3 regions of the Pseudoalteromonas sp. KS88 genome follow, and region 2 is predicted to be linked to each of the others. Evidence: predicted binding sites of a transcription regulator. Region 2 holds the regulator's gene; each other region holds the start of a gene.
What was found. The regulator LexA, encoded in region 2, represses DNA repair genes until DNA is damaged. The targets are predictions, from matches to a motif close to TACTGTATNNNNATACAGTA.
Positions count from the first base shown of each region.

Region 1: the regulator LexA is predicted to act here: its motif matches at 1,209-1,228, upstream of uvrD (DNA helicase II).
Region 3: the regulator LexA is predicted to act here: its motif matches at 1,441-1,460, upstream of ruvC (crossover junction endodeoxyribonuclease RuvC).

Region 1 covers NZ_PYHV01000018.1:4,800-8,088, reverse strand. The annotation lists gene C7Y70_RS11200 (peroxiredoxin-like family protein) at 1-229, shown strand, start outside; gene C7Y70_RS11195 (YacL family protein) at 272-640, opposite strand; gene C7Y70_RS11190 (hypothetical protein) at 758-982, opposite strand; gene uvrD (DNA helicase II) at 1,293-3,289, shown strand, end outside.
Region 2 covers NZ_PYHV01000020.1:66,496-69,784, reverse strand. The annotation lists gene C7Y70_RS14240 (PaaI family thioesterase) at 1-401, opposite strand, end outside; gene C7Y70_RS14235 (hypothetical protein) at 515-1,285, shown strand; gene lexA (transcriptional repressor LexA) at 1,380-1,997, shown strand; gene coxB (cytochrome c oxidase subunit II) at 2,466-3,289, shown strand, end outside.
Region 3 covers NZ_PYHV01000019.1:208,213-211,501, forward strand. The annotation lists gene C7Y70_RS13235 (FtsX-like permease family protein) at 1-1,347, shown strand, start outside; gene ruvC (crossover junction endodeoxyribonuclease RuvC) at 1,506-2,030, shown strand; gene ruvA (Holliday junction branch migration protein RuvA) at 2,032-2,652, shown strand; gene ruvB (Holliday junction branch migration DNA helicase RuvB) at 2,660-3,289, shown strand, end outside.

The DNA of each region.
Region 1 (3,289 bases), on a different contig from region 2:
CGGACTTGCATTCTACTTAGATGATAAAACCGCCACGATTTATCGTAATAAGCTTGGAGTAAACTTTGTATCACTCGATGGTAAAGCAAAAGTTGCGCTACCTGTTCCTGCGGTATTTGTGGTGGATAAAAAAGGGTTAGTGAATTTTCAATATGCTAACCCAAATTATAAAGTCCGCCTGACTGAAAACTTACTGCTCGCCGCTGTTAAATCAGTCTCTGAACAGTAATAACGTAAATAAAATTTATAGTACAGAGCTGCGGCTCTGTGCTTATCTTCCTGCTGTAAACTCATGCCATGAATTGATTAAATCAACAAAGTCCTCAAAACCACAGCCACTACTTAATCCATTTTCTTCTAGCATAAGTTCATCGTCTTGATAGGCAACAAGATCTTCTGAATCTTGGTGCAATGCATGTGCCTCAAAAATGGCTTCATCTTTATTTAAGATTAAATCAATTTCTTGACCTTGCAGCCTTAATGGCTCAAAGCTACTGGCAACTGATGCAATTAAAGCCTGTACCATGGCAATTTTATCTTTGCCAATCTCTTCATTTAACCAGCGTCCAATCACAGCATGTTCGCTGCTAATTTTAATACGTAAACCACTAATCGGGTCACGAATAAATTGATATTCCATAACTTTGTCTCAATACAACTAATACATAGGATTATAACCTAGTCAGTTGTGGATCACGAAAGCCAGATACAAAAATAGCGCTATAAAGCGCTATCTTTTGCATTTCAATTAAGCTTTCTACCGGTAGGATCTAAAGCGTGCGGCATCAATGATGGCCCAAATATATACGATAGGTAGAAGCACAAAACCTATTGCGACGTAAATTAGTACGCCACTAATAACCCAGGCTAAGAAAAAGAAAATTGCCGCCATAATACGACCTTGCACTAACTGTCCAAGTCCTGGAAAAAATATATTACAAATTGCTGCGATTACATTACCGCCTGAACCTTGCTCTGCCATATTAACCTCAGTTATTAATTTAATTTTCTTATTAGATACTTACACACTTCGTGCCAACTCTTTAATTTATTAATAATCATAAACTTATATAAAAACCAATAAATAGAAACTTATCTTAAATCGTGATTTTTACTAAATATCAGTCAAATTGGCTACAGCAAATATTTCATACAACAATAGCTTAGCTAAAAACACGGTTAAATAGAATAAAGAACATTTTAAAATTAACTGTTTATAAAAACAGTATTTTATTTAGCCTAACAAAAACACCTGTTATACTGCCTACAATATTGATTGAAAAGGCGTGATGATGGACGTTTCAGAATTACTCGATGGCTTAAATGACAAACAACGGGATGCCGTAGCTGCTCCACTGCAAAATATGCTGGTGCTAGCAGGCGCTGGCTCTGGTAAAACTCGAGTACTGGTTCATCGCATAGCTTGGTTAATGCAGGTAGAGCAAGCATCTGCTTACAGCGTTTTCGCGGTAACATTTACTAATAAAGCTGCAAAAGAAATGCGCTCTCGGGTTGAAGAAACACTCGGCGCACCAGTCGGCGGCATGTGGATTGGTACATTCCATGGTTTATCGCATCGCATTTTACGCGCACATCACCGCGAAGCTAATTTACCTGAAGCATTTCAAATTTTAGACTCCGATGACCAACTAAGAATGATTAAGCGCTTGTTAAAAGCGATGAACATTGATGATAAGAAGTGGCCTGCTAAGCAATTTGGTTGGTACATCAGCGCGAAAAAAGATGAAGGTCTTCGCCCAAAAGACATTCAAGCGTATGATATCAATGAGCAAATGATGCTTAAGGTGTATACCGCTTACCAAGAAGCTTGCGATCGTGCCGGTTTGGTTGATTTTGCCGAAATTCTGCTACGCAGCTTTGAAGTATTAAAAAATAATCCAACCTTACTGCGCCATTATCAACAGCGCTTTGCCCACATGTTGGTGGACGAATTCCAAGATACCAACACCATTCAATATGCGTGGCTTAAACTACTTGCAGGCGATACCAACAGCATTATGATTGTTGGAGACGATGATCAAAGTATTTATGGCTGGCGCGGTGCAAAAATTGAAAACATTAAACGCTTTTTAACTGATTTTGAAGCCGAGACAATTCGTCTTGAACAAAACTACCGCTCTACCGCCACCATTCTTAAAGCATCCAATGCGCTGATTCAAAATAACTCAGACCGTATGGGTAAAAGCCTGTGGACTGATGGCAATGAAGGTGAGCCAATCTCTATCTATGCCGCGTTTAACGAATTAGACGAAGCACGCTTTGTTAGCAGTAAGTTGCGAAGCTGGCTCAATGCGGGTAATGCATTGCAAGATGCGGCTATTTTATATCGTAGTAACGCGCAATCGCGGGTACTTGAAGAAGCCATGTTACAAGAAGGCTTAAAGTACCGTATTTATGGCGGTATGCGATTCTTCGAGCGTCAAGAGATCAAAGATGCCTTGGCTTATTTACGCCTTGTTGGTAACCGTCAAGATGATGCTGCATTTGAACGCGTCATCAATACGCCTGCTCGCGGTATTGGTGATAAAACTCTTAGCCATATACGTGATTGTGCTCGTGCTGAGTCGTTACCTCTTTGGTATGCAGCTAAAGCAGTTGTTGAACAACAGCACTTATCTGGCCGTGCAGCTAGCGTTGTTAGTAAGTTTGTAGAGCTCGTTGAGCATATAGAAGAGAAAATTGGCGACCTGACACTCGAAGAGCAAGCCAAGTACGCAATTCAAACATCAGGCTTAATGGCCATGTACCAAGCCGAAAAGGGCGAGAAAGGCCGTGCTCGAGTAGAAAACTTAGAAGAGCTTATTAGCGCGTGTGGGCAGTACGAATTACCCGAAGACGAAGAGTTTAGTTCACCTCTGCAAGGCTTTTTAGCCTATACCTCGCTTGAGTCGGGTGATGGCCAAGCTGAAGAACATGAAGATGCTGTGCAAATGATGACCCTTCACTCAGCAAAAGGTTTAGAGTTCCCGTTGGTATTTATGGTGGGTGTTGAAGAAGGCATGTTCCCTTCTCAGCAGAGTAATGAAGAATCTGGTCGTTTAGAAGAAGAGCGTCGCCTGTGTTATGTAGGCATGACACGAGCAATGGAAAAACTCTATATTAGCCACGCCGAAAGCCGCCGTTTATACGGCCAAGAAAAATACCACAGCCCGTCACGCTTTTTACGTGAAATGCCTGAAGACTGTGTTGAAGAAATCCGCATAAAAACTCAAGTCTCTCGCCCACCTGCTGCTGGACGCTTTAGCTCATCGGTTAGCCATGCAGCATT
Region 2 (3,289 bases):
CAGCACAGCTCGCCTCGACTGTTTGTTATTTTAATTTCCCATACCGATGTCCGTTTGCCTATGTGTATAGGTTTTGCAACTGCTGTAAGCATGCCATTGCGCGATGCTTTTAAATGGTTTGCATTTATTTCTTGGCCAACACAGTAAAATTTTGTGAAATCTATAACAAAATTAGCAGCATAACTGGCAACTGTTTCTGCAAGCACAACATTTGCTCCGCCATGAACCATTCCAATGGGATTGTGGTGTCCAGGTATTGCAGGCATAGTTGCTACTAAATAGTCGTCGCCAATCTCAGTGATTTCTATACCCATTGTTTTCATTAACGTGCCTTGGCCATTAATGCCTTCATCAAGTTGTTTACACTGCGCTAGAGTGATTGGGTGATACCAAATAGCCATGGAATATCCTCAATTAAAAATTTAAAACCAGTCTACACTTTTGTACACTTTCCTACAGTTAAGATCATCTAAATAGCTAAAATATACCTAATGTTACATTTTAGGAACGCAAGATGAAAAAAGGAATAATGCTGTTAATTAGCTGTTTATCGTTATCCAGCTATGCAGATATTAATCATCAGGTTGATCTCGGGTTCACTGATTTAAGTGGCTTCGATAAAGCATTTTTAGGTGCGAGATACCGTTATTTTAGTGATGACTTAACCGCCTTATCTGGTCCTCAAGAGCTAAAAAGTCACTTGCACCGAGTGAACAATATTGCGTTAGGTGGCTTTGCGAATGACAACCTTTATTATATTACCAGTGATGCGACTTATTATTGGCAACATGGCTTAATTTTAGCGGCTGGCTTGCGGCATGTTGATGATGATGGCGGCCATTGGCAATCAGACAGCTCTTTAGTGACGGCCTCAATTGGAAACCAGGTAAATGATCAACTACAAATAGGCTTAACTGCTTTTTACAACTATTTTCAAGGGAGAGGCTATTATTTAAAAGACAATGTAACGTCGGTTGAATGGAGTTATGCGCCGTATGTGCGTTGGACCAGCTTAACGAATAATAAAGGCTGGGATCTACAAGCTAAGCAGTTAGTTGGGCGCTATCGGTATGTTCAAGGGCGGGTAGCGTATTATATAAATCAAGATTGGTCAGTTGCTTTGGTCGCTAATGTTCGTGACCATGGCAATAATACGGATAACTATGAGTTGCAAACACAGTACTGGTTTAATGAGCATATAGCGTTAAAGTTTGGTTTAGGCGCATCTTTTAAATCTGATGATGGTTTAAATAGCGCCACTTTATTGTTAAGTACTAGATGGTAAAAAAGAAGGGCTAAAGGTAACTAATTTAAAATTTGCGATTTTCAAATAACTGTATATACTCACAGTTAAATGTACTGTATGGAAAACCAGTTGTATGCGCCCATTAACGAATCGTCAAGCTCAAATTCTTGAATTAATCAAAGTGTTTATCAAAGATACTGGTATGCCGCCTACGCGTGCTGAGATTGCGCAAACTTTAGGTTTCAAAAGCGCAAACGCTGCTGAAGAGCATTTAAAAGCACTGGCTAAAAAAGGTGTTATTAAAATGAAGCCAGGTGCAAGCCGTGGTATTCAGCTGGTAGAAGAGGATGAACCCGAGCAACTTGGATTACCACTCATTGGCCGAGTCGCAGCTGGTGAACCAATACTTGCACAACAGCATGTTGAAAGCCATTGTCAGATTGACCCTTTAATGTTCAAGCCAGCCGCTGATTTTTTATTGCGTGTACAAGGTATGAGTATGAAAGACATTGGTATTATGGATGGTGATTTGCTTGCCGTACATAAAACGCAAGTGGCTGAAAACGGCCAAGTAGTTGTTGCGCGTGTTGATGAAGACGTGACTGTAAAACGGCTCGAAAAAGCCGGACGTAAAGTTTTATTGCACGCCGAAAACGAAGAGTTCTCTGCAATTGAGGTCGATCTTGAACATGAATCATTTAATATTGAAGGGCTGGCAGTTGGCGTGATTCGTAACGCTGATTGGATGTAAGAGCTGTTTTTACTACTCAAGCCAATGATAAACATTACGCTTGCCCAGATAGTTACTGCCTTATTAAGTTTTATGCTCAGTGCACCAAATAAGTGAAATTTGGTGCTTTTATTTTTTTTACAACTTTAGCTACTGTATCTTACACTTCTATGTAGCGTCTTATCCCTTATCATAGCTCGTTATCCGCTAGTTTTAAGCCCTTACACTATTTCCCAAAAACAAAATAACGCCCTGATTTAACATTGTTATTTTTGCACCAAAATAGAATTTTATTTACCTTAAAACTTGCTAATTGTTTATTTTTTAACTAATTGGTTAATACGCTGTGTTAATTAGTGATCTTTTTGCCCTATGGCGTCAAAAGACATAAATAGCATCAGTAACAATAAAAAATAACGAATTGGCGCGAATAAAGCAGTGCCGCCTCTTCGCTTTGCGTCTTGCAATAGCATCAAAAGGAGCTGTCACATGGGTAAATTGAGCTCTACCTTGTGGCTTATATTACTAATGCTTCCGCAGCAATTATTGGCAAACAGCCAATTTAATATGCGCGAAGGTGTAACCGATATAAGTAATAATGTTTATCAACTGCACATGACAATTTTTATAATATGTTGTGTGATTGGGGTGATTGTATTTGCCGTTATGTTTTGGGCATTAATACATCATCGTAAATCGAAAGGGGCGGTACCTGCCCAATTTCATGAAAGTACAAAAGTCGAAATACTTTGGACGGCAATTCCCTTTGTCATTCTTATAGCCATGGCAGTACCAGCTACTAAAACTTTAATCGCAATGGAGGATGCCAGCAAAGCTGACATCACTATCAAAGTGACGGGGTCGCAGTGGAAATGGCATTATGAATACATGGGAGAGGATGTTGATTTTTATTCTATTCTTTCAACACCAAGTGACCAAATTGCAAATCAAGCTGAAAAAACGGATACCTATCTACTTGAGGTTGATAAACCTTTAGTGCTACCAATTAACAAAAAAATTCGTTTTTTAATGACCTCTGATGACGTTATTCATTCATGGTGGGTGCCTGACTTTGCTGTTAAGAAGGATGCTAATCCAGGCTTTATCAATGAGACATGGACCCGAATTAATGAAGAGGGTATTTACCGAGGTCAATGCGCTGAACTTTGCGGCAAGGACCACGGTTTTATGCCCGTCGTAGTAGAGGCCAAGTCTGAGGCAGACTTTGATGTTTGGTTAGCCAACGCTAAGCAAGCTAAGCAACAAGCCGCAGCTGCTGATGCTGCACTATTAGACCAAACCCTACCAAAAGA
Region 3 (3,289 bases), on a different contig from region 2:
GATAAATTATTAGTAAGTAAAGTTCATTTAGGCATGTCAGCTCTAACGGTATTTTTACTGATGTGGTTATTTAGTAATAACCTTAAAATAACGGCTATCTTGTTTATTTCTACCTTAATTTTAATAGCGCTGTTATTTGGCCTTTCGCGACTCATATTCGGTGGCGGCCGTAAACTTGGCCTTCGTCCAGGAAGTAGCTGGTCTCTTGCTATTGCATCTATCCAGAAACGGGCGAACGCAAATGCGGTGCAGTTAATTAGTTTTTCACTTGCTATAAAGTTGCTTTTGTTTTTAGTGGTATTAAAAAATGACATGATTTCAGATTGGGAGTCTCAGCTACCCAGTGATGCACCTAATGCTTTTTTGGTGAATATAACCCAGTCAGAGTTACCAGAGGTAAATAACTATTTAGCGCAGAAGAATATTCAAGTCTCAGAGTTCTACCCAACAATACGTGGCCGAGTGAATGCGGTAAATGGCGAGTTGGTAGCACGGCAAGTGTCACTTGAAGATAACGAGAAAAAAGACGAAGAGGCACGTTCGGGTATTGGGCGTGAACTAAATCTAACATGGCTTGCTGATGCACCTAGCCATAACGAGATTATTGATGGGCAATGGTTTAGTGACGATGCTGTTGCAGAGGCATCTTTAGAGGAGTCAATGCTGGCTAGGCTCGATGTAAAGATGGGCGATACACTCACATTTTTGATCGGTGCGCAGTCTTTTGATGCCAAAATTACCAGTGTACGTAAAGTTAACTGGGCAACCTTAAAGCCTAACTTCTTTATTATTCTAAGCCCTGATGTTTTAGCTGATTTTCCTGCTACGTATATTTCTTCAGTCCGTATTGAACAAGAACAAAAGCGTGATTTCAGTGAGTTACTTCGTACTTACCCGACAATAAATGCTATTGACGTAGATAGTTTCGTTAAACAAATTCGATCTACTATTTCACAAGTGTCACTGGCTATAGGCTTTGTATTGTCAATTGTTGTGTTGTGTGGTGCATTAGTGCTTATTTCGCAGGTACAAGCTAGTTTGGGCGAACGTATGCAAGAAATTGTTATTTTGCGAACGTTAGGCGCCAAGGGCAGACTGATAAAAAATGCAACACTTTACGAGTTTTTACTATTAGGTGCATCTGCAGGTTTTGTTGCTGCGCTAATTAGTGACTTGGCTTTACTTGTAGTACAAAAGGAAATGTTTGAACTAGCAGGTAAGCTGCATCCACACATTTGGGTGTTAGGCCCACTGGCTGGTGGAATATTTGTGTCGGTATTGGGATATATGATGATTGCTAGAACCATGCGAAAGAACACCCAAGGGTTACTTCGCTCGCTTGCCTAATATGATTTATTACAGATAAAAACACCCGCAGCCGCGGGTGTTTTTGTATGTGTGGTTTAAAAACAAACAACGGTTAAGTCAAAATAGTATGTTTACTGGTAATTTATACAGTGCTCTGGCATTATTGCGTTATTACCCTTTAAGTAACAGGTTTTTAGTTGGCTATAATTTTAGGAATCGATCCTGGCTCTCGGTTAACAGGGTATGGTGTAATCGAGCACCATGGGGCAAAATTCAACTATTTGGGCAGTGGCTGTATTAAGTTAGCAGAGCATGAGTTTCCTATTCGTTTGAAAATGATTTATCAAGGTGTTAGCCAGTTAATAGAGCAGTTTACTCCAACCACCTTTGCGATTGAAAAAGTGTTTATGGCACATAACCCTGACTCTGCACTTAAGCTTGGTCAAGCACGTGGGGCTGCAATTGTAGGGGCATCAATGGCGGAGCTTCCGGTGTTTGAGTATTCAGCTCGGCAGATAAAGCAAGCGGTAGTAGGCCATGGCGGGGCAGATAAAACACAAGTTCAACAAATGGTCAAAAACATTTTAAAATTACCTGGAACCCCCCAGGCCGATGCTGCTGATGCATTGGCTATTGCTATTTGCCACGCTCACTCAGAACAAAATTTAATAAAACTAGCGGGCAGTGCATCTAAAACCGTTAGAGGAAGATTAAGGAAATAATATGATAGGTCGTTTAAATGGCGTGTTAGTTGAAAAGCAGCCACCAGAGATTCTCATTGAGGTAAGCGGTGTTGGTTATGAAGTAAACATGCCAATGACATGTTTTTATGATTTACCTAATGTGGGTGAATCAGCAATAATTTACACCCATTTTGTGGTAAGAGAAGACGCTCAGTTATTATTTGGTTTTAATAATAAAGTTGAACGTGCGTTATTTCGTGAACTATTAAAAGCGAATGGCGTTGGGCCCAAACTTGGACTTGCGATTTTATCAGGTATGTCGGCGCAACAGTTTGTTAGTTGCGTTAATAATGAAGATGCAACTAGCTTGGTTAAATTACCTGGCGTTGGTAAGAAAACAGCTGAGCGTTTAGTGCTCGAGATGAAAGACAGACTAAAAGATTGGGGTAATGACTTATTTACACCATTTAGCGATAATGCAGTGATTGAACCGGTTGCAAACGATACGTTGGTCGCAAATAATGCATCAGATGATGCCGTATCAGCATTAGTCTCTTTGGGCTATAAACTAGCTCAAGCACAAAAAACAGTTAAAGCTGTAAGTAAGCCGGGTATGTCTACAGAGAATCTAATAAAAGAATCTCTAAAATCAATGTTGTGAGTAAACCATGATTGAAGCGGATCGTCTTATAGACGCAAGCGAGCAAAGTAACGAAGACGTTGTTGATCGCGCCATTAGGCCAAAGTTGCTGGCTGATTATACTGGGCAGCCCCATGTAAAACAGCAAATGGAAATATTTATTGAAGCTGCACGAACGCGTGCTGAGGCACTTGATCATTTATTGATCTTTGGGCCACCAGGGCTTGGTAAAACAACGTTAGCTAACATTGTTGCCAACGAGCTTAAGGTAAATATTAAAACCACATCAGGCCCTGTACTTGAAAAAGCTGGGGATTTAGCGGCGCTTTTGACGAACCTTGAAGAAGGTGATGTGTTGTTCATTGATGAAATTCACAGACTAAGCCCGCAGGTTGAAGAAATCCTTTACCCAGCAATGGAAGACTACCAGCTTGATCTCATGATTGGTGAAGGCCCCGCAGCGCGCTCTATTAAGCTAGATTTACCTGCTTTCACCTTAATTGGCGCAACAACTCGTGCAGGCTCATTAACATCACCACTTCGCGACCGTTTTGGTATTGTGCAACGTTTAGAGTTTTATTCAGTTGCGGATTTATCAACTATTGTAGGCCGTTCAGCACATTATCTAGATTTAGAAATGTGTGAAGATGGTGCAATA